Regions from separate parts of the Sphaerisporangium sp. B11E5 genome, predicted to be linked through region 3. Evidence: predicted binding sites of a transcription regulator. Region 3 holds the regulator's gene; each other region holds the start of a gene.
The links. Region 3 encodes LexA, which represses DNA repair genes until DNA is damaged. Its sites were predicted from a motif close to TCGAACANNTGTTCGA; they were not measured.

Region 1: the regulator LexA is predicted to act here: its motif matches at 1,569-1,584, upstream of ABGB17_RS22580 (DNA topoisomerase IV subunit B).
Region 2: the regulator LexA is predicted to act here: its motif matches at 1,500-1,515, upstream of recA (recombinase RecA).

What each region holds. Positions count from the first base shown of each region.
Region 1 is NZ_JBDPMD010000026.1:39,536-46,625, forward strand. It holds gene ABGB17_RS22565 (hypothetical protein) at 1-189, shown strand, start outside; gene yaaA (peroxide stress protein YaaA) at 179-943, opposite strand; gene ABGB17_RS22575 (hypothetical protein) at 1,129-1,359, opposite strand; gene ABGB17_RS22580 (DNA topoisomerase IV subunit B) at 1,603-3,675, shown strand; gene ABGB17_RS22585 (carbonic anhydrase) at 3,709-4,209, opposite strand; gene ABGB17_RS22590 (hypothetical protein) at 4,334-4,681, shown strand; gene ABGB17_RS22595 (thioredoxin family protein) at 4,682-5,263, opposite strand; gene ABGB17_RS22600 (VOC family protein) at 5,375-5,743, shown strand; gene ABGB17_RS22605 (DNA topoisomerase IV subunit A) at 5,831-7,090, opposite strand, start outside.
Region 2 is NZ_JBDPMD010000011.1:55,331-62,420, forward strand. It holds gene recX (recombination regulator RecX) at 1-276, opposite strand, end outside; gene recA (recombinase RecA) at 304-1,386, opposite strand; gene ABGB17_RS13635 (DUF3046 domain-containing protein) at 1,603-1,797, opposite strand; gene ABGB17_RS13640 (VOC family protein) at 1,865-2,353, opposite strand; gene ABGB17_RS13645 (DEAD/DEAH box helicase) at 2,483-7,090, shown strand, end outside.
Region 3 is NZ_JBDPMD010000049.1:24,683-31,772, reverse strand. It holds gene ABGB17_RS31625 (hypothetical protein) at 1-1,512, opposite strand, end outside; gene leuS (leucine--tRNA ligase) at 1,969-4,461, shown strand; gene lexA (transcriptional repressor LexA) at 4,535-5,245, opposite strand; gene nrdR (transcriptional regulator NrdR) at 5,819-6,298, shown strand; gene ABGB17_RS31605 (vitamin B12-dependent ribonucleotide reductase) at 6,382-7,090, shown strand, end outside.

The DNA.
Region 1 (7,090 bases), on a different contig from region 3:
CCGCACCCCCGCACCGTGGAGGCGCACAACGCGTTCGGCGCGGCGTTCTACCTGGCCGACATGCGCAGGCCCGCCCGCGGCCACCTGGCCCGCACGGCCGGCCGGTTCAGCACCCTGCCGTGGTCGCATCTCGGCGACCCGGCGAAGGAGTACAGCAAGGCCTGCTCCCGGCTGAACGTCACGTATTGATCACGATGTCCACGGTCCAGGGCTCGCCCGCCCGCGGCGGCGCGCCGAGCTCGGCCGTGTGACCGAGGTCCCTCAGCAGCCCGGCGAGCGCTCTCGGGCTGCGGGGACTCGTCCCCTGTTCGAGAAGTGAGCGCGCGACCGCGCCGCGCGTCGCCTTGGCCATGTGGCTGACCACGGAACGTGTGCCGTCCACCTCGCGAAGCACCCTGATCGTGACCGTGGGTGACGGCGGGCGCCAGGCCGCGGCGTAGGTGGAGGAGCGCAGATCCACGATGAGCCCGCGTTCCGAGCCGAGTGCGTCGGTGAGGAAGGGCCGCCAGTGGGCCGCCAGACCGCCCAGGCGCGGCAGGCGCACGCCCATGGAGAGCCGGTACGGGGGAACCCGGTCCCGCAGGCGCAGCGCGCCCCACAGGCCCGAGAACACGATCACGGAACGGTTGGCGCGCCGGCGGGCGGCGGTGTCCAGGGTGGCGAGGCCCAGATTGTCGTACAGGACCCCGGTGTACAGCCTCGCGGCGGGCAGCGTGGCCGCGGTGCGCAGCTCGCGGTCCACGGCGAGCTCACCGGCCTGGCCGGTGGTGAGCCCGAGCACGGCCAGCGCCTCCTCCCGCGGCCCATGGGCCACGGCGGTGAGCGCGTCGAGGACCTTCTCCCGGGCGGAGGTCAGCGCGGGGAAGCTCAGGGCGTCCAGGTCCAGGGGCCGGCCGTCGCCATCGGCGGCCTTTCCCTCGGACGGCGGCAACAGGATCAGCACGGCGCACGATCCTAGCGCCCGCCCAGGTCAGGGGACCCGGCGAGCCCTAAGCGTCCCGGCGATCCTCCGCGGGGCGCCGGGGGGTCGGCGTCCCGCATGGCACGCGGTGACGTCCAGGAGGGCCTGATGTCACCGCGTTTCGTGTGTGGTTGTGATCTATGGGGTCAGGAGCGGGGAGCCGGTGCTCACCGCTCGTTGCTGGCAGATGTTGCGGGGGTTTCGCTCAAGCGCGCCGACTCGTCCTGGATTTCGGCACCCTTGTCGCGCAGGGCGGCGACGTGCCGTCGCCCGTGGTGGGCGCAGAACAGCAGCTCCCCGCCCATGGGGAGAGACGCGCGGATGTACGCCTGGGCGCCGCACCGGTCGCAGCGGTCCAGGGCGGTCAGCGGCTTGGTGGGGGCGAGTGCTCCAGTCACGTATCGCCTTTCGGGTCACCCCACTGACGTGGGGATTTGGCGTCAGTCACTTGGCACAACATCTAACCCGATACGGACGTTCCCAATCGTGCCCGGGATACGCCGAGAGCAGAATGTGTCGTTAAGTGAGGTGATTCCGTCGCGGGATGACGCAGTACCCCGTAGTGGTGGGACGCTTAGGGGCGGCGTGGCAGCGGAAACGGTAGGCTACGCACACATGTTCGATGTTCAGTGGGAGTGGGAGTGACCGCAGTCAGCGCGGAGACGGGCTACACCGCCCGTCACCTGTCGGTGCTGGAGGGCCTTGAGGCCGTCCGTAAGCGCCCCGGAATGTACATCGGTTCCACTGACAGCCGCGGTCTCATGCACTGCCTCTGGGAGATCGTCGACAACGCCGTGGACGAGGCCCTGGCCGGGTTCTGCACGCGCATCGAGGTGGAGCTGTTCGCCGACGGGTCCATCGAGGTCCGCGACGACGGCCGGGGCATCCCCGTCGACGTCGAGCCCAAGAGCGGCCTCGCCGGTGTCGAGCTCGTCTACACCAAGCTCCACGCGGGCGGCAAGTTCGGCGGCGGCTCCTACACCGCGTCCGGCGGCCTGCACGGCGTCGGCGCCTCGGTGGTCAACGCGCTGTCCTCGCGGCTGGACGTCGAGGTCGACCGCGACGGGCGGATCCACGAGATCAGCTTCCGGCGCGGCGTGCCCGGCGTGTTCGACGGCGACGGGCCCACGGCCCGGTTCAAGAAGAAGTCGGGCCTTCGCGACGGCGGGCCGCTGCGCAGGAAGCGCACCGGCACGCGGGTGCGGTGGTGGGCCGACCGGCAGATCTTCCTGCGCGAGGCCGAGGTCTCGCTGGACGAGATCCACGTCCGCGCCCGGCAGACCGCCTTCCTCGTGCCCGGCCTCACCATCGCGGTGCGCGACGTCCGGGGCGAGGAGGTGCTGGAGGAGGAGTTCCGCTTCGACGGCGGCATCTCCGAGTTCACCGAGTTCCTGGCCCGCGACGAGGCCGTGTGCGACGTCATGCGCCTGCAGGGCTCCGGCCACTTCCACGAGACCGTCCCCGTGCTCGACGACCAGGGCCACATGACCTCCACCGAGGTGGAGCGCGAGCTCACCGTGGACGTCGCGATCCGCTGGGGCAAGGGCTACGAGACGGCCGTCCGGTCGTTCGTCAACGTGATCGCCACCCCCAAGGGCGGCACCCACGTCAGCGGCTTCGAGCGCGCCCTGGTCCGCACGATCAACGAGCAGCTCCGCGAGACGCGGCTGCTCAAGAACGGCGACGACCCGGTCACCAAGGAGGACATCCTGGAGGGGCTCACCGCCGTGGTGACCGTCCGGGTGCCCGAGCCGCAGTTCGAGGGGCAGACCAAGGAGGTCCTCGGCACCTCGGCGGCCAGCCGCATCGTGTCCCACGTGGTGTCCAAGGAGCTCAAGGAGCTGTTCGCCAGCACCAAGCGGGCCCACAAGCTCCAGCTCCGCGCCGTGCTCGAGAAGATCGTCTCGGCGGCCAAGGCCCGCATCGCGGCCCGCGAGCACCGCGACAACCAGCGCCGCAAGAGCGCCCTGGAGAACTCCGCGCTGCCCGCCAAGCTGGTCGACTGCCGCAGCGACGCGGTGGACCGCAGCGAGCTGTTCATCGTCGAGGGCGACTCGGCGCTCGGCACCGCCCGCGCCGCCCGCGACTCGGAGTTCCAGGCGCTGCTTCCCATCCGCGGCAAGATCCTGAACGTCCAGAAGGCGTCGGTCGCCGACATGCTGAAGAACGCCGAGTGCGCCGCGATCATCCAGGTGATCGGCGCGGGCTCGGGCCGGGGCTTCGACATCGAGGCCGCGCGGTACGGCAAGGTCATCCTGATGGCCGACGCCGACGTGGACGGCGCGCACATCCGGTGCCTGCTGCTCACCCTGTTCCACCGCTACATGCGGCCCATGATCGAGGCCGGCCGGGTGTTCGCCGCGGTGCCGCCGCTGCACCGCATCGAGATCACCAACCCCGGCAAGGGCAAGGACAAGTACGTCTACACCTACTCCGACGCCGAGCTGCAGCGCACGCTGCGCGAGCTGGAGCGCCGGGGGCGCCGCTGGAAGGACCCCATCCAGCGGTACAAGGGCCTCGGCGAGATGGACGCCGACCAACTGGCCGAGACCACCATGGAGCCGCGGCACCGCACGCTGCGGCGGGTGCGCATCGAGGACGCCGAGGCGGCCGAGCAGATCTTCAGCCTGCTGATGGGCAGCGACGTCGCGCCGCGCCGCGAGTTCATCGTGAGCAGCGCCGCCGAGGTCGACCGCGAGAGCATCGACGCCTGAGCCGGGGCCCGGGGCCCCGGCTCCGCGCCGCCGTCAGACGTCGACAGGCATGAGCTTGCCGGTGTGCACGTCGTAGATCGCGCCGCCGACGGCCAGCCGTTCGGGCAGGTAGGGGTAGGTGCGGATGCGCACCAGGTCGCGGCGCAGGGCCGCGTCCTGGTCGGGCACGGTGTGGAACTCCAGGCTGCGGGTGTCCATCCCGTACTCGTCGCTGATGAGGCGGTGCACGTCCTCGTCGGTGGACTTCGCCATGCGGCAGTCGGTGTGCGGCATCACCAGCACGCGGTCCACGTTGAGCAGGTAGACGGCGAGCACCAGGGTGCGCAGCACGTCGTCGGTGACCCGGGCCCCGGCGTTGCGGAGGATCTTGGCGTCGCCCGCGGTGAGGCCGAGCAGGCCGAGCGGGTCGATGCGTGAATCCATGCAGGTCACCACGGCGAGGGTACGTGCGGCACGGCCGGTCAGAGAGGAGTTCGAGAAGCTCTGGGCGTACTTCTCATTGGCGGCCAGCAGGTCGTCAAAGGCTCCGGTCATGCCATCAATGTTCCCGGATGCCAGAATCCGTAATAGCAGCGGGTGGGTCCGGAATGATGATTGCAAAGACGCCGCGACCGGGTGTCACTTCACGTGATGATGAGATCACAGGGAGTGCGAGGTCGTGGGAGGCTTCTTCATCGTGGGCATGACCGATTCGCTGGCCGGCTACCTGCGCGGCCGCGCCAGGTGGCGTCTGGACCGCGTGCAGCGCAAGGACGGCGGCTGGAACGCCCGCTGCGCCCTGGCCCTCCTGGACGCCGCCGCCTACGTCCAGTCGCTGCCCGAGGACGACCCGCTGATCCTCGCCCTGGAGGACGCCGGCTGCTTCGGCCCCTACGGCCTCGGCGACTTCGAGCCCGTGGAGCCGGTCGCGAAGCTCATCGACTTCTGGTCCGAGGGCGAGCCCTGGGAGCTTCTCACGGCCATCCCCCCGGTCGCCCGGGGGGATTCCGTGCGCTCGGACCGCTGACTACGCGGGTTCGTTCCCCGGCTTCCACTTGATGCCGCACCCGAGGCTCGGCGCCTGGTCGCCCGGCACCTCCTGCCCCGCCAGCACCGCGTCGATCGCCCGCCGCAGCGACGCCCCCGTCACCGGCACCTGGTTGGACGGCCGCGCGTCGTCGAACTCCCCCCGGTACGCCAGCCGAAGATCGGCGTCGTACAGGAAGAAGTCCGGCGTGCAGGCCGCCCGGTAAGCGTGCGCGACCTCCTGCGACCCGTCCACGAGATAGGGGAACCCGAACCCCGCCCGCGCCGCCTGCTCCGCCAGGTGCGCCGCGCCGTCGTCCGGATACCTCTCCACGTCGTTACTGCAGATCGCGACGGTGGCGACCCGCCCCTCGTAGTCCGCGGCGAGCGCCCCGATCCCCTGCTCGATCCGCCGTACATACGGACAGTGATTGGACAAGAACACCACCAGCGTCGCCGGTGCCCCTTTGAGATCGCCCAGCGTCACCCGCTTCCCATCGATGGAGGGCAGATCGAACTCCGGCGCACCGGACCCCAACGGAACCATGAACGAAGACACAGCCATACGCCCATTGTCCGCCATCCGTTTCACCCGCGCCCCCTGGGCAAGGTGGTCCGGGCAAGCAGAGTCCCGGCAGCACCGGCTCTGTCCAGCCGTCACAACCGTCACTCTCGCAGGAGGGGAGCCCTTCTCATGTCAGCCATCGCGACGATGCGCGCCGTAGTGCTGGACTGCCCCGACCCCAAGGCCCTGGCCCGCTTCTACTCGGCCCTGATCGGCTGGCCCATAACGTATGAGGACGCCGAATGGGTCACTCTCGCCGAAGACGCCGGCGGCTACCGCATCTCATTCCAGCGCGCCGACGACTACCAGCCCCCCGTCTGGCCCAGCTCGACCCACCCCCAGCAGTTCCACCTGGACGTGACCGTGCGGAACCGCACCGAAGCCGGCCGGCAAGTCGAAGCCCTGGGTGCCAGGAAACACCCCCACCAGCCCGGCAAGGACTTCACCGTCTACACCGACCCCGCCGGCCATCCGTTCTGCCTGGTGGAAGCCGACTGACTCCCGATCGAACGGCACGCTCCGCCCCGTGCGGTCCCGGCCGGCCGGCGGGGCCTGTCCGCCCTTCCGGGCGAACAGGCCGGCTGCCTAGTCGGCCTCCTCCATGGGAGGGATGTCGAGCCCGGGGGCCGGGATGAGGGTGGTGCCCAGTGCGCCGCCCAGGGCGGCTACCGGGTGGGGGAGGGGCGTGCCGGAGCCGTCGCGGCGGCCGAGTTCGGCGGGGAGGGGCACGGGCTTGCCGGTGGAGGAGACGGCCTTGGCGGGCGCGGGGCCGGCCCAGGCGAGGATCAGGGCGTCCTCGCCCTTGAGGAAGCGCTGGGCGCGGACACCGCCGGTGGCGCGGCCCTTGGGGGGGAACTCGGCGTAGTCGGCGACCTTGACGCCTCCGGCGCCCGTTCCGGGGAGGGCGTCGGCGGATCCGGCGATGGTGATGACCCGGGACTCCTGCGCGGGGTCGACCACACCGAACCAGATCACCCGGGCGCCGTCCGCGAGGCGGATGCCGGCCATCCCTCCGGCGGGCCGGCCCTGGGGGCGTACCGACGAGGCCGGGAAGCGCAGGAGCTGCGCGTCGGAGGTGACGAACACCAGGTCGTGGTCCTCGGAGGTCAGCTCCACGGCCCCGACGACCGTGTCGCCGGGCTTGAGGCCGATCACCTCGAACTCGTCGCGGTTGACGGGGTACTCGGGCACCACGCGCTTCACGTTGCCCTGCGCCGTGCCGAGCGCCAGCCCGGGGCCGGACGGGTCCAGTGACCCGAGGCCGACCACGGTCTCACCCGCCGACAGCGTGACGTACTCGCTCACCGGATGCCCCCCGGACAACGACGGTGGCGAGCTGGACGGCGGCAGGGCGGGCAGGTCGAGCACCGACACCCGGATCAACCGCCCGGCCGAGGTGAGCACCCCGACCTCCCCCCGGACCGTCGACCGCACCACCGACACCAGGACGTCGTGTGAGGACCGCTCCTCCCCTCCGCCGAGCGGCGACGCGTCGGTGGTGCGGGCCAGCAGGCCGGTGGAGGAGAGCAGCACCAGGCAGGGGTCGTCCGCGACCTCCAGCGGGATGCCGTCCGCGGCGGGCACGGCGTCCGCCTCCAGCAGCACGGTGCGCCGCGGCGTGCCGTACGTCTTGGCGACCTCCTGCAGCTCACCGGAGACCACCTTGCGCAGACGGTCCTCCGAGGCCAGGATCGCGCTCAGCTCGGCGATCTCGCTCCGCAGGGTCTCCCGCTCCTGCTCCAGCTCCAGCCTGTCGTACTTGGTGAGACGGCGCAGCGGCGTGTCGAGGATGTACGCGGCCTGGATCTCCGACAGCTCGAACACCTGCATCAGCCGCGCGCGGGC
Region 2 (7,090 bases), on a different contig from region 3:
GCCCGACCTCCGCCTGGACGCCCCGGACCGCCCGGACCTACGCCCCGCACCGCCCAACTGAGCGGACGCCTCCCCGGACACCTCGAAATCCGCCTCGGAGAACCCGAACCGATCGGACGCCTCCTCCGACGTCCCGGAATCCTGCCCGGAGAACCCGAACCGGCCGGAGCTCTGGGCTGAGGGTCCGCCCCGGCCGCCGTTGTCTCCAGGAGGGGACTCGCCGCCGTCGCCCCGGGTGGGGGCGGTGGGGTAGGGGCCGGGGTCGTCTGCGGGCATGCCTGGTCAGCTCCGGGGCGGCGGCGGTCAGACGTCGCCGGGCTTGGGGACCTTGGGGCCGCGGGTGGGGGCGGGGGGCGGGGTGGCGGCCTGGGGTTCGGCGGGGGTGTCGATGCGGGGGCCCACGCCGAGCTTTTCCTTGATCTTCTTTTCGATCTCGTTGGCGATGTCGGGGTTGGACTTGAGGAAGTTGCGGGCGTTCTCCTTGCCCTGGCCGAGCTGGTCGCCCTCGTAGGTGTACCAGGCGCCGGCCTTGCGGACGAAGCCCTGCTCGACGCCCATGTCGATCAGGCCGCCCTCGCGGGAGATGCCGACGCCGTACAGGATGTCGAAGTCGGCCTGGCGGAAGGGCGGGGCCATCTTGTTCTTGACGACCTTGACGCGGGTGCGGTTGCCGACGGGCTCGGTGCCGTCCTTGAGGGTCTCGATGCGGCGGACGTCGAGGCGGACCGAGGCGTAGAACTTGAGCGCCTTGCCACCGGTCGTGGTCTCGGGCGAGCCGAACATGACGCCGATCTTCTCGCGGAGCTGGTTGATGAAGATGGCGGTGGTGCCGGTGTTGTTGAGCGCGCCCGCGACCTTGCGCAGCGCCTGGGACATCAGCCGGGCCTGCAGGCCGACGTGGCTGTCGCCCATCTCGCCCTCGATCTCGGCCTTCGGCACCAGGGCCGCGACCGAGTCGATCACGACGAGGTCGATCGCGCCGGAGCGGATCAGCATGTCGGCGATCTCGAGGGCCTGCTCACCGGTGTCGGGCTGGGAGACCAGCAGCGCGTCGGTGTCCACACCGAGCTTGCGCGCGTAGTCGGGGTCGAGGGCGTGCTCGGCGTCGATGAACGCCGCGATGCCGCCCCCCCGCTGCGCGTTGGCCACGGCGTGCAGCGCCACGGTGGTCTTACCGCTGGACTCGGGGCCGTAGATCTCGACGATGCGGCCCCGGGGGAAGCCCCCGATGCCGAGCGCCACGTCGAGCGCGATCGCCCCGGTCGGGATCACCTCGATGGGGGCCCGCGCGTCATCGCCGAGGCGCATGACAGAGCCCTTGCCGAACTGCCGCTCGATCTGGGCGAGCGCGGTCTCAAGGGCCTTCTCGCGGTCGTTGGCTGCCATGGGATGCCCCCTGGAGGGTGTAGAAGTCTTCGTTTCCGTCGCCTGGGAAGCTACGGGGTGGCACCGACAATTTCCGGAACCCGCGGCACCGGGGGTCGGCAGCTCCAAATATAGCGAACGATTGTTCGATCGTGGGGGGAACTCCCGAGCGGCTCGCCGGACGCGGGCGCGAGGCCGCCACCTGTTTCCCCGGCTCCCGGCGCGGGTGACTCAGGGTCAGCGCAGTCGCGGGTCGACGTCGGTCACCTCGCACACGGCGCGCCAGACGACCTTGGCCGACTCTCCCTCGGCGAGCGCCTGCGTGACGGTGCGGCCGCCGAGCTGGGCGATGACGTAGTCATGCGCCCAGGACTCGGCGTATCTCTCGCCGAAGTGGCGGTTCATCCGCTGCCAGAATTCCGTGAGACGCATCCCACCAGTATCGTCGCCGGCCCGAGGCGCCTGGACCGCGGCCGTCGCCGCGCGGGACGCGTGGGCCTCACATGACCTTGTTGCCGTACATCTCCCCGAGCGGGTCGGCGAGCAGCTCCAGGCGGGCGCCGTCCGGGTCGCGGAAGTAGATCGACGCGTTGCTTTCGAGCTGGTACGGGACGCCGGCGTCGTCCAGCTTGCCGCGCAGCTTCTCCCACTTGCCGCGTTCCACGGAGATGGCGATGTGGTGCAGGCCCCCGAGGACCTCCTGGTACTCCGACAGGTCGAGCCCCGGCAGGTCGAAGAACGCCAGCAGGTTGCCGTTGCCGATGTCGAAGAAGAAGTGGTTGGAGCCCTTGTAGTCCCGGTTCTCGAAGATCTCGGTCAGCGGGAACTCCAGGAGGTCCTGGTAGAACGTGATGGTCCGCTCGACGTCGGAGCAGATCAGTGCGAAGTGGTGCAGGCCGCGGGCGCTGCTTTCCGGGCGCCGGGCGTGGAGGTGCTGTTCCCGGATACGCTCCCGGGCCGCATCGATCGCCGCATAGTCGATGTCCATGCTCCCAGGTGACGTCCCTGGTGTCCTGGATGTCAAGACCGGTGACGGTGGCGCCTCACGGCCGGGGTACGGCCCGTCCGGTGCCGGGCGACGGCCGTTTCTGTCGGTGGCGGGTTGCATGATGGGACGGTGACCGCTTCGGTGTTCGACCACTTCACGCCGGTGACCAGGCGATGGTTCACCGGCGCCTTCGCCGCGCCCACGGCGGCGCAGGAAGGCGCCTGGCGGTCCATCGCCCAGGGCGACAACACCCTCGTGGTGGCGCCCACCGGCTCGGGCAAGACCCTCGCCGCCTTCCTGTGGTCCCTGGACCGCCTGGCCGCCACCCGCATGACCGCCGGGTCCGGTGGCGTCTCAGGGTCCCGTGCGGCCGGGAAGGGCACCAAAGGGGGCAAGGGTGAGAAGGGTGCCGGGCGTGGGAAGAGCGGTGACGGGCCGCGGCGGTGCCGGGTGGTGTACGTGTCGCCGCTCAAGGCGCTGGCGGTGGACGTCGAGCGCAACCTCCGCGCGCCGCTGGCCGGCATCGGGCAGGCGGCCCGCGCCATGGGGCTGCCCGCGCCGGACGTCTCGGTGGCCGTCCGCTCCGGTGACACCACCACCGAGGACCGGCGCCGGTTCGCCGCCCGGCCCTCCGACATCCTGATCACCACACCCGAGTCGCTGTACCTGCTGCTGACCAGCAAGGCGCGGGACGCCCTGCGCGAGGTGGAGACCGTCATCGTCGACGAGGTGCACGCCGTCGCGGGCACCAAGCGCGGCGCCCACCTGGCGCTGACCCTGGAACGGCTGGACGCGCTGCTGCCGCGCCCGGCCCAGCGCATCGGCCTGTCCGCCACGGTCCGCCCGGTGAGCGAGATCGCGGCGTTCCTCGGCGGCTCCCGCCCGACGACGGTCGTGCAGCCCCCGTCCGAGAAGGTCATCGAGATCGAGGTGATCGTCCCGGTCGAGGACATGACCGAGCTGGACGGCCCACCGCGCGGAGCCCCCCGCCCCGGCGGACAGCTCGTCGATCCCGCTCTGTGGGAAACCGCCGGGCCCGGTCTCCCGGAAGACGGCCGGCCCGGGTTCCCCGCCGACGGCGAGCCCGCCCTGCGGAAGAACGGGGAGCCGGGGTTCCCCGAGGACGACGAGCTCGCTCTGGGGAAGAACGGGGAGCCGGGGTTCCCTGACGGCGACGAGCTCGCTCTGGGGAAGAACGGGGAGCCGGGGTTCCCTGAGGGCGGGGACTCGTCGTGGGCCGTGGAGGAGCCGCCGCGGCGGTCCATCTGGCCGCATGTCGAGGAGCACCTGCTCGGGCTGATCGGCTCCCATCGCTCCACCATCGTCTTCGCCAACTCACGGCGGCTCGCCGAGCGACTGTGTTCGCGCCTCAACGAGCTGGCGTACGAGCGTTCCGCCGCGGCGCAGGGAGGTGTCCCTGGTGAGCTCACAGGCGGGGATGGCGAGGGGGGGCCGGCGGCCCGGTCGGCGCCGGCCGGGGTCATGGCGCAGGCCGGGGTGACCAAGGGGGGTGTGCCCGAGATCGTGCGGGCCCATCACGGTTCGGTGTCCAAGGAGCAGCGGGCGCAGATCGAGGAGGCGCTGAAGTCGGGGCGGTTGCCCGCCGTTGTGGCGACGTCCAGCCTGGAGCTCGGCATCGACATGGGGGCGGTCGACCTTGTGGCGTGTGTGGAGGCGCCGCCGAGCGTCGCGAGCGGGCTGCAGCGCATCGGGCGGGCGGGGCACCAGGTCGGTGCGGTCTCCAAGGGTGTGATCTTCCCCAAGTACCGCGGCGACCTGATCCAGACGGCCGTCGTGTCCGAGCGCATGAAGGCCGGGCAGATCGAGGAGACCCGTTACCCCCGCAACCCGCTGGACGTCCTGGCGCAGCAGATCGTGGCCATGTGCGCGCTCGACGAGTGGACGGTGGACGAGCTGGAGACCCTGATCCGCCGCGCCGCCCCGTACGCCACGCTGCCGCGCAGCGCGCTGGAGGCCACGCTGGACATGCTGGCCGGGCGCTACCCGAGCGACGAGTTCGCCGAGCTGCGGCCCCGCGTGGTGTGGGACCGGGTCACGGGCCGGGTGACCGGCCGTCCCGGCGCCCAGCGGCTCGCGGTGACCAACGCCGGCACCATCCCCGACCGCGGCATGTTCGGCGTGTTCCTGGCGGGCGGCGACACCGGGCGCGGCGGCCGGCGGGTCGGCGAGCTGGACGAGGAGATGGTGTACGAGTCCCGCGTGGGCGACGTCTTCGTGCTGGGCGCCACCTCCTGGCGCATCGAGGACATCACCGCGGACCGTGTGCTGGTCTCCCCCGCCCCCGGCCGTCCGGGCAAGCTGCCGTTCTGGCACGGCGACACGCCGGGCCGCCCGGCGGAGCTCGGCCGGGCGCTCGGGGCGTTCCTGCGCGACATGTCCGGCGGGGACTCCTCCCGGCTCACCGACGCCGGGCTGGACGGTTACGCCGCCGCCAACCTGCTCGCCTACCTCGCCGAGCAGCGTGAGGCCACCGGCTACGTGCCCGACGACCGCACCGTGGTGGTCGAGCGGTTCCACGACGAGCTCGGCGACTGGCGGGTGGTGATCCACACGCCGTACGGCGCGCGGGTGCACGCCCCGTGGTCCCTCGCCATCGGGCGGCGGCTGCGTGAGCGGTACGGCATGGACGTGCAGGCCCTGCACTCCGACGACGGCATCGTGCTGCGCATCCCCGACACGCTGGAGGGCCCGCCCACCGACGTGGCGGTGTTCGACCCCGACGAGCTGGAGCAGATCGTCACCGAGGAGCTCGGCGGGTCGGCGTTGTTCGCGTCGCGGTTCCGCGAGTGCGCGGGGCGGGCGCTGCTGCTGCCGCGGCGCAACCCCGGCAAGCGTTCGCCGTTGTGGCAGCAGCGGCAGCGGGCCGCCGACCTGATGAAGGTCGCGAGCAGGTACGGCTCATTCCCCATCGTGCTCGAGACGATGCGTGAGTGCCTTCAGGACGTGTTCGACGTGCCCGGCCTGGTGGCGCTGATGCGTGACGTCGCCGCGCGCCGGGTGCGGGTGGTGGAGGTCGAGACCGGGCAGGCGTCGCCGTTCGCGGCGTCCCTGATGTTCGCCTACGTCGGCGCCTTCATGTACGAGGGGGACGCGCCGCTGGCGGAGCGGCGGGCCCAGGCGCTGGCGCTGGACACCCATCTGCTGGCGGAGCTGCTCGGCCAGGCCGACCTGCGCGAGCTGCTCGACCCCGACGTCGTGGCCGACACCGAGCGGGAGCTGGCCCGGCTCGACCGGCCGCTCCGCGACGCCGAGGACCTCGCCGACCTGCTGCGCACCCACGGCCCGCTCCAGGCGGAGGACGTCGCGGTGCGGGACGGCGCGCCCGGGTGGCTGGCGGACCTCGAAGGGGCACGGCGCGCCATCCGCATCCGGCTGGCCGGGGTGGAGCAGTGGGCTGCGGTCGAGGACGCCGCCCGCCTGCGCGACGCGCTCGGCGTCCCGCTGCCCGTGGGGGTCCCGCACGCCTTCCTTGAGCCGGTCGCCGACCCGCTCGGCGACCTGCTGGCCCGGCACGCCCGCACCCGGGGGCCGTTCGCCACCGAGACGGCCGCCGCGCGGTTCGGCCTGGGCGTCGCGGTGGTGGCCGACGCGCTGCGGCGCCTCGCGGCCGCCGGCCGGGTGGTCGCCGGGGAGTTCCGGCCGGGCGGCCGGGGCGAGGAGTGGTGCGACGCCGGGGTGCTGCGGTCGCTGCGCCGCCGGTCCCTGGCGCGGCTGCGCAAGGAGGTCGAGCCGGTACCACCCGAAGCCCTCGGGGCGTTCTCACCCGCCTGGCACGGCATCACCGGCGGCCGGTCCATGCGGGGCATGGACGCGCTGGTGCACGCCTTGGAGCAGTTGCAGGGTGCGGCGGTGCCGGCGTCCGCGCTTGAGACGCTGGTGCTGCCCGGCCGGGTGCAGGGGTACGAGCCCTCGCTGCTGGACGAGCTGACCGCCTCGGGCGAGGTCGTGTGGGCCGGGCAGGGGTCTCTGCCCGGCGGGGACGGCTGGGTGGCGCTGTTCTTCGCCGACACGGCGCCGCTGCTGCTGCCCCCGCCCGCCGAGATCACCATGACCCCGCTGCACGAGGAGATCATGACGGCCCTCGGCGGCGGCGGTGCGCTGTTCTTCCGTGACCTCTCCACGAAGGTGGGCTCCCTGGACGACGGCGCGCTGGCCACCGCGCTGTGGGACCTGGTGTGGTCGGGCCGCGTGTCCGGCGACACCCTGGCCCCCTTGCGTTCCGTGCTGGGCTCCGGCCGGCCCGCGCACCGCCCCTCGTCCTCGCGCCGCCGCCGGGCCGTCCTCCCCACACGCTCCGGCCCTCCCACGGTCAGCGGCCGCTGGTGGACCCTCCCCGAGCCGTCCACGGACGTCACCCAGCGCGCCCACGCACAGGCGGACGTCCTCCTGGAACGCCACGGCGTCCTCACCAGGGGCGTGATGGGCGCCGAACGCCTCGCCGGCGGCTTCGGCACCGTGTACCCGGTCCTGCGCGCCTTCGAGGAGTCCGGCCGCTGCCGCCGGGGCTACTTCGTCGAGGGCCTCGGCGGCGCCCAGTTCGCCCTCCCGGGCGCCGTGGACCGCATGCGCGCCATCGCCGCGTCCCTGTCCTCCCACGAGCCCAGCGGGTCGTGGCCGGGTACTTTGCCTCCGTCCGCGCAACCGGGCTCGCCGCCCCTGGACCAGCCCCCGGGCTCCGCCCCCCTCACCTGGACACCGGGTCCCCCGCCCGGGAAC
Region 3 (7,090 bases):
GCCGGTGCTCACCGCGGCGACCACCAGGGTGGTCTTCTGCTCGCCCGCGGTGACCTGGTACGCCACCAGCCGCGCGGGTTTGCCGCCCGCCGTCAGGCGCTGCTCGGCCGTCTTGACGACCTTGTTGCCCTCGGGGAAGAACTTGTTGCGCGCGGCGAACGCCACGGCGCTGATCACCGGGGTGAGGTTCTGCGGCTCGTCCGGCGAGTACTTCGACGCCAGCGAGGCGGCGAGCGGCCCGGTCATCAGCTGGGCGAACTGCGGGTTGCCCGCGGTGTCCTGGCCGGCGGGGACGTACTGGCGGGTCTCGAAGCCGTACGTCGAGCGGATGTGGTCGGCGCGGGTGTCGAGACGCCACTGGCCGCCGAGGCGCGGGATGTTCAGCCCGGCCGCGTCGTCGCTGACCGTGCCCGCCCGGGGCGAGGCCTCGCCGCGGTACTTGGGCAGCTTGCCCACCGTCTGCGGCTTGGTCCCCGTGGTGGGCTTGGCCGCGGGCGGGGACGCCGCGCCGCTCGCGCCGCCGCCACCGGGCCCGCCGCCGGCCTCGGGCGCGGAGCGCAGCGGGCCGGCGAGGAACGCCCACAGCAGCGCGGCGACCAGGGCCACCGCGACCGAGGCGACCAGGGCGAGCAGCCACACGCGCCTGCCGCCGGTGCCCTCGTCCTCCTGGCCCTCGCCGATGGCCTCGTAGTTGTCACCGAAGACGGTGTTCCACAACTGCTGCTGGCGCTCGGGCGGCGGGGTCTTCGGGCCGCTGATCTGCCCGGCGGTGACGAACGGCTTGTAGGGGTCCTCGGGGCCGCTGTCCGGGCGCCTCCTGCGGCCGGGGGCCGGGGCGGTGCGCTCGGGGGCGGCGGTCCCGGCGAGCCGCACCGTGGTCTCGGTGCCCGGCGGGGTGTACTGCCGCGCGCCCGGGCCGTCCGGCGGGACGGGCATCTGGCCGTTGGCGCCGTTCACCGGGCCCGGGGCGTGCCCGTTGGGGAGGGGCTGCTCGTCGGCGGGGACGGGCGGCGGGGTCCCGGGCGCGGTCATGGTGCCCGCGGCGGCGAACTGCTGGGTGCCGGTCTGCCCGGCGAACTGCTGGGGGCCGCTCGGCTGCGGCGTGTACTGCTGTGGTCCGGTCGGCTGGGAGCCGTAGCGCTGCGGGGGGCCGTACTGCTGGGGGCCCGAGGGCTGCGGGGTGTACTGCTGCGGTCCGGAGGGCTGCGGGGTGTACCCCTGCGGTCCGGTCGGCTGGGAGGTGTACCCCTGCGGCCCCGTCTGGGGCGGGTACTGCTGGGGGCCCGTGGGCTGGGGCGCGTACGACGGCGGTACGGGGGTGTCGTAGGGCTGCGGGCCGGTGGCGTGGGGGCCGTGCTCGGGACGGCCGGTGTGGTGCGAGGGGCCGGGCGGCGGGGCGACCGGGTCCTGGTACGACGGGGGCGCGGACGGCGGTGGCATCTCCGGCCACGGCGGGGGGCTTTCCGGCCATGCCGGGGCCCGCGTGGGCCGGCTGGACTGCTCAGGTGCCATCGCGGGCGAACCTCCCGAAATCATGCCCGGATTGGGGGTGCTCGGCATGATCTCATGTGGAGCGGGGGTGTCCGCAGGAGAATCGGAGAATGGTTCCCGCAGCCTCAGGCCGTTGGGGTCGGTCGGCGGATCCTGCATCGGCAGGTCGTCCCCCGGGAAATCCGGGCCGCGTCCTGGCCCATACGAGTTCACCACAGCGAAAAGCGTAAACTAAAGGTACATACGGGGCACAACGGATCTATCACCATCGGGTCGCTATGTGCCCCCATTTCGATCACCCGGCCACCCGGCAGCCCAAACGATATGAACGCGCTTTGCGGCCTGCGCTACCCTTGAGCTATGCGTGGCGGGACCCTGCTTCTTGGCCGGCCGCGTCGAGCGCGCTGAGACGCGGGTCGACGCGGCTGCCCCTCGTGGACACGGGGGGTTTATTTATTGGTCAAGATCGATCAAGCCATCCGCGCCCCAGATGAACCAAAGGACGAGACCGTGAGCGACGAGCAGTACGATCCGCAGACGCTGCAGCCCCAGTGGCAGCGCCGCTGGGAGGAACTGGACCCCTACCGGGCCGGCGGCGACGACGACGAGCGTCCCCGCAAGTACCTGCTCGACATGTTCCCCTACCCGTCCGGCGACCTGCACATGGGGCACGGCGAGGTCTTCGCCATCGCCGACGTCGTCGCGCGCTACTGGTTCCAGAAGGGGTACAACGTCCTGCACCCCATCGGGTGGGACTCCTTCGGCCTGCCCGCCGAGAACGCCGCGATCCGGCGCAACGCCCACCCCGCGGAGTGGACGTACGCCAACATCGAGACCCAGGCCACGTCCTTCAAGCGGTACGGCATCTCCTTCGACTGGTCGCGCCGCCTGCACACCAGCGACCCGGAGTACTACCGCTGGAACCAGTGGCTGTTCAACCGCTTCTTCGAGCGGGGCCTGGCCTACCGCAAGGGCGGCCTGGTCAACTGGTGCCCGCAGGACCAGACGGTGCTGGCCAACGAGCAGGTCGTGGCGGGCCACTGCGAGCGGTGCGGCGCCGAGGTGGTGCGCCGGGAGCTGACCCAGTGGTACTTCAAGATCACTGACTACGCCGACCGCCTGCTGGACGACATGGCGCAGCTGGAGGGCGGCTGGCCCGAGCGCGTGCTGACCATGCAGCGCAACTGGATCGGCCGCTCCGAGGGCGCCGACGTCGCCTTCCAGATCGAGGGCCGCGCCGAGCCGGTCACCGTCTACACCACCCGCCCGGACACGCTGTACGGCGCGACGTTCTTCGTCGTGGCCGCGGACGCCCCGCTGGCCGAGGAGATCGTCTCCCCCGAGCAGCGGCCCGCGCTGGAGGCGTACCGCACCGAGGTCGCCAAGCTGACCGACATCGAGCGGCTGGCCACCGACAAGGAGAAGACCGGCGTCTTCCTGGGGCGCCACGCGATCAACCCGGTGAACGGCGAGCGCATCCCCGTGTGGGCGGCCGACTACGTGCTGTCCGACTACGGCCACGGCGCGATCATGGCGGTGCCCGCGCACGACCAGCGCGACCTGGACTTCGCGCTGAAGTTCGGCCTGCCGGTGCGGGTCGTCGTGGACACCGGCCTGCCCGACCCGGCCGGGACCGGCACCGCGACCCCGGGCGAGGGCCGCCTGGTCAACTCCGGGCCGCTGGACGGGCTGACCAAGACCGAGGCCATCGCGCGCATCATCGAGATCCTGGGGGAGCGCGGCACCGGCGCCGCCGCCGTCAACTACCGCCTGCGCGACTGGCTGCTGTCCCGCCAGCGTTACTGGGGCACGCCGATCCCGATCATCCACTGCCCCGACTGCGGCGAGGTGCCCGTCCCCGACGACCAGTTGCCGGTCACGCTGCCCGACCTGCGCGGCGAGGCGCTGGCGCCGAAGGGCGTGTCGCCGCTGGCGAGCGCCACCGACTGGGTGAACGTCACCTGCCCCAAGTGCGACGGCCCCGCGCTGCGCGACACCGACACGATGGACACCTTCGTCGACTCCTCGTGGTACTTCCTGCGCTACTGCTCGCCCCAGTCGGAGGACGCGCCGTTCGACGTCGAGCAGGTGCGCCGCTGGGGGCCGATCGACCAGTACGTCGGCGGGGTGGAGCACGCGGTGCTGCACCTGCTGTACTCGCGGTTCTTCACCAAGGTGCTGCACGACATGGGCATGGTGGACTTCCCCGAGCCCTTCCTGCGCCTGCTGAACCAGGGGCAGGTCATCAACCAGGGCAAGGCGATGTCCAAGTCGCTGGGCAACGGCGTCGACCTGGGCGAGCAGATCGACAACTTCGGTGTGGACGCCGTGCGGCTGACCATGGTGTTCGCCGGCCCGCCCGAGGACGACATCGACTGGGCGGACGTCTCGGCCGCGGCGTCGCAGAAGTTCCTGAGCCGGGCGTTCCGCGTGATGGCCGAGGCCGGCGCCGCGTCCGCGCCCGGGGCCGACTTCTCGACGGGCGACGCCGAGCTGCGCAAGGTCACCCACCGCACCATCGACGAGGTGACCCGCCTGGTCGAGGCGCACAAGTTCAACGTGGCGGTCGCCCGCACCATGGAGCTGACCACCGCCGCGCGCCGCGCCATCGACACCGGCCCCGGTGCCGCCGACCCGGCGGTCCGCGAGGCCGCCGAGACCCTGGCGGTGCTGCTGTCCCTGGTCGCCCCGTACTGCGCCGAGGGGGGCTGGGAGCGCCTGGGCCACGGCCCGACCGTCGCGCACGCCGGCTGGCCGACGGCCGACCCTGCCCTGCTGGTGCAGGAGTCCGTCACCTGCGTCGTGCAGGTCGCCGGCAAGGTCCGCGACCGCCTGGAGGTCTCTCCGGACATCTCCGGCGCCGCGCTGGAGGAGCTGGCCCTGGCCTCGGAGAAGGTGCGGACGTACCTGGACGGCGCCCCCCGCAAGGTGATCGTGCGGGCGCCGAAGCTGGTGAACATCGTCCCCTGACGCGGTGCGAAGACACCCGAAGAGCCGGGTCAGCGATCGCTGACCCGGCACCTGGCGGCCGGACGGGACGGGGTCAGAGCTTGCGCAGGACGGCGGTGACCTTGCCGAGGATGGTGGCCTCGTCGCCGGGGATGGGGTCGTAGACGGGGTTCTGCGGCACCAGCCAGACGTGGCCGTCCTTGCGCTTGAAGGTCTTCACGGTGGCCTCGCCGTCGATCATGGCGGCGACGATGTCGCCGTTGTCGGCGACCGGCTGCTGGCGCACCACGACCCAGTCGCCGTCCGCGATGGCGGCCTCGATCATGGAGTCGCCGGCGACCTGGAGCAGGAACAGCGTGCCCTCGCCCACGAGCTGCTTGGGCAGCGCGAAGACGTCCTCGACGCGCTCCTCGGCCAGGATGGGGCCACCGGCGGCGATGCGGCCGACCAGCGGGACGAACGCCGCGGTGGGCCTGCTGACCAGCGACTCCTCCTCGCCGTCCACAGGGTCCACCCAGAGGGCGGGCTCACCGGGCAGGCGGACCTCCAGGGCACGCGGCCGGTGGGGGTCGCGGCGGAGGTATCCCTTGCGCTGGAGCGCGGTGAGCTGGTGGGACACGCTGGAGGTGCTGGTCAGCTGGACGGCCTCGCCGATCTCGCGCATGGACGGCGGATAGCCCCGCTGCTGCACCGAGTCGCGGATCACCTCAAGGATCTTGCGCTGCCTCGGGGTGAGCCCGAGCTCGTCACGCCTTCGCACCGCCAGATCACTGGCGACCGCGCCGGTCTCGCCCTGCTCGCTCATGAACTCCTCCTCACCGGGCGCCGGTGAGGCGCTCGGTCCGTGGCGCCCGCCCAGCCCGGCCGCCGGTGTGCCTGCCATGCCTGCATGCCGCCCACACGGCGACAATAGCTCCGTTCAAGATCGTCATCAAACACATGTTCGAGAATCATGCCCCTGAGCGGGCATTATCGTGTCCGCCATCGTACGGGAGTTCGATCGCTCTCGTGTTCGACTTCTGCGATCTTATGCCTGGCGGGTGTCGAAGTCGATCACACGCGGCGCCCCTCCGTAAGGTTCTGCACCGGTGCGGAGCGGCTTCCGGCGGCGTACGGGTGGTGCCTTGTGGGGCAAGGGGTGCCACTGGGGCACAGTGGTGCGACACGCCGCTCCTGATGCCGTTGTCGCTGATGGGCGGGGTGGTCCGGGCGTAGGGGTCGCTTCGACTTGCGTTCATGCTGCGGCACTCCTACGGTTGGACCACAACATCTAGTAGTTACACCGATGTGGTTCACCATAGGTTGTGTTTCCGTCGGCGCACCGGGTAGTCACCGGAATGTGCGCCGGCCTGTTCCGCGTGGGCGGGGGAGGTGGCACGTGCACTGTCCGTTCTGTCGTCATCCGGACACCCGGGTCATCGACAGCCGTTCCACCGAGGACGGCGCGGCGATCCGCCGCCGGCGCACCTGCCCCGAGTGCGGACGCCGGTTCACCACGCAGGAGACGGTGCTGCTGATGGTCAGCAAGCGCAGCGGGGTGACCGAGGCGTTCTCCCGGGACAAGGTGATCGCCGGAGTGCGGCGGGCCTGCCAGGGCAGGCCGGTCAGCGAGGACTCCCTGGCCCAGCTCGGCCAGCGGGTCGAGGAGAGCATCCGGGCCACCGGGACGGCCGAGATCCCGGCCCACCAGGTGGGCCTCGCCATCCTCGGGCCGCTGCGCGACCTGGACGAGGTGGCGTACCTGCGGTTCGCCTCGGTGTACCGCGGCTTCGAGACGCTCGCCGACTTCGAGGCGGAGATCGAGCAGCTTCGGGCCGCGCGGGACGCCAGGGCGGCCGGCCGGGCGGAACCGGCCTGACGGTGACCGGTCCCCTCGGGGATCGGAACGGTGTGACGACGTGTTTTCGTGAACGTGGGCCTGGGCCCCGGAAGGGGGAGATCATGACGGAGACGGTGAGTGGCTCAGTGGGACGCGGGGGCAAGCGCGCCCCCAAGGGCTTGAAGATCAGGCGTATCCACACCACCCCCGGTGTGCACCCGTACGACCAGGTGCGCTGGGAGCACCGTGACGTCGTCATGACCAACTGGCGGGACGGCTCGATCAACTTCGAGCAGCGCGGCGTGGAGTTCCCCGACTTCTGGTCGGTGAACGCCGCCAACATCGTCACCACCAAGTACTTCCGCGGCGCCGTCGGCACGCCGAAGCGCGAGCGCAGCCTGAAGGACCTGGTCGACCGGGTGGTGGGCGTCTACACCCGCACCGGGCGCGAGCACGGCTACTTCGCCACCGAGGAGGACGCCGAGATCTTCGACCACGAGCTGAAGCACGCGCTGATCCACCAGGTGTTCAGCTTCAACTCGCCGGTGTGGTTCAACGTGGGCACCGCCTCGCCGCAGCAGGTCAGCGCGTGCTTCATCCTGGCGGTCGACGACCAGATGGAGTCGATCCTGGAGTGGTACAAGGAAGAGGGTGTGATCTTCAAGGGAGGGTCGGGCTCCGGCGTCAACCTCTCCCGCATCCGCTCCAGCAAGGAACTGCTGTCCAGCGGCGGCACCGCCAGCGGCCCGGTGTCGTTCATGCGCGGCGCGGACGCCTCCGCGGGCACCATCAAGTCCGGCGGCGCCACCCGCCGGGCCGCCAAGATGGTCG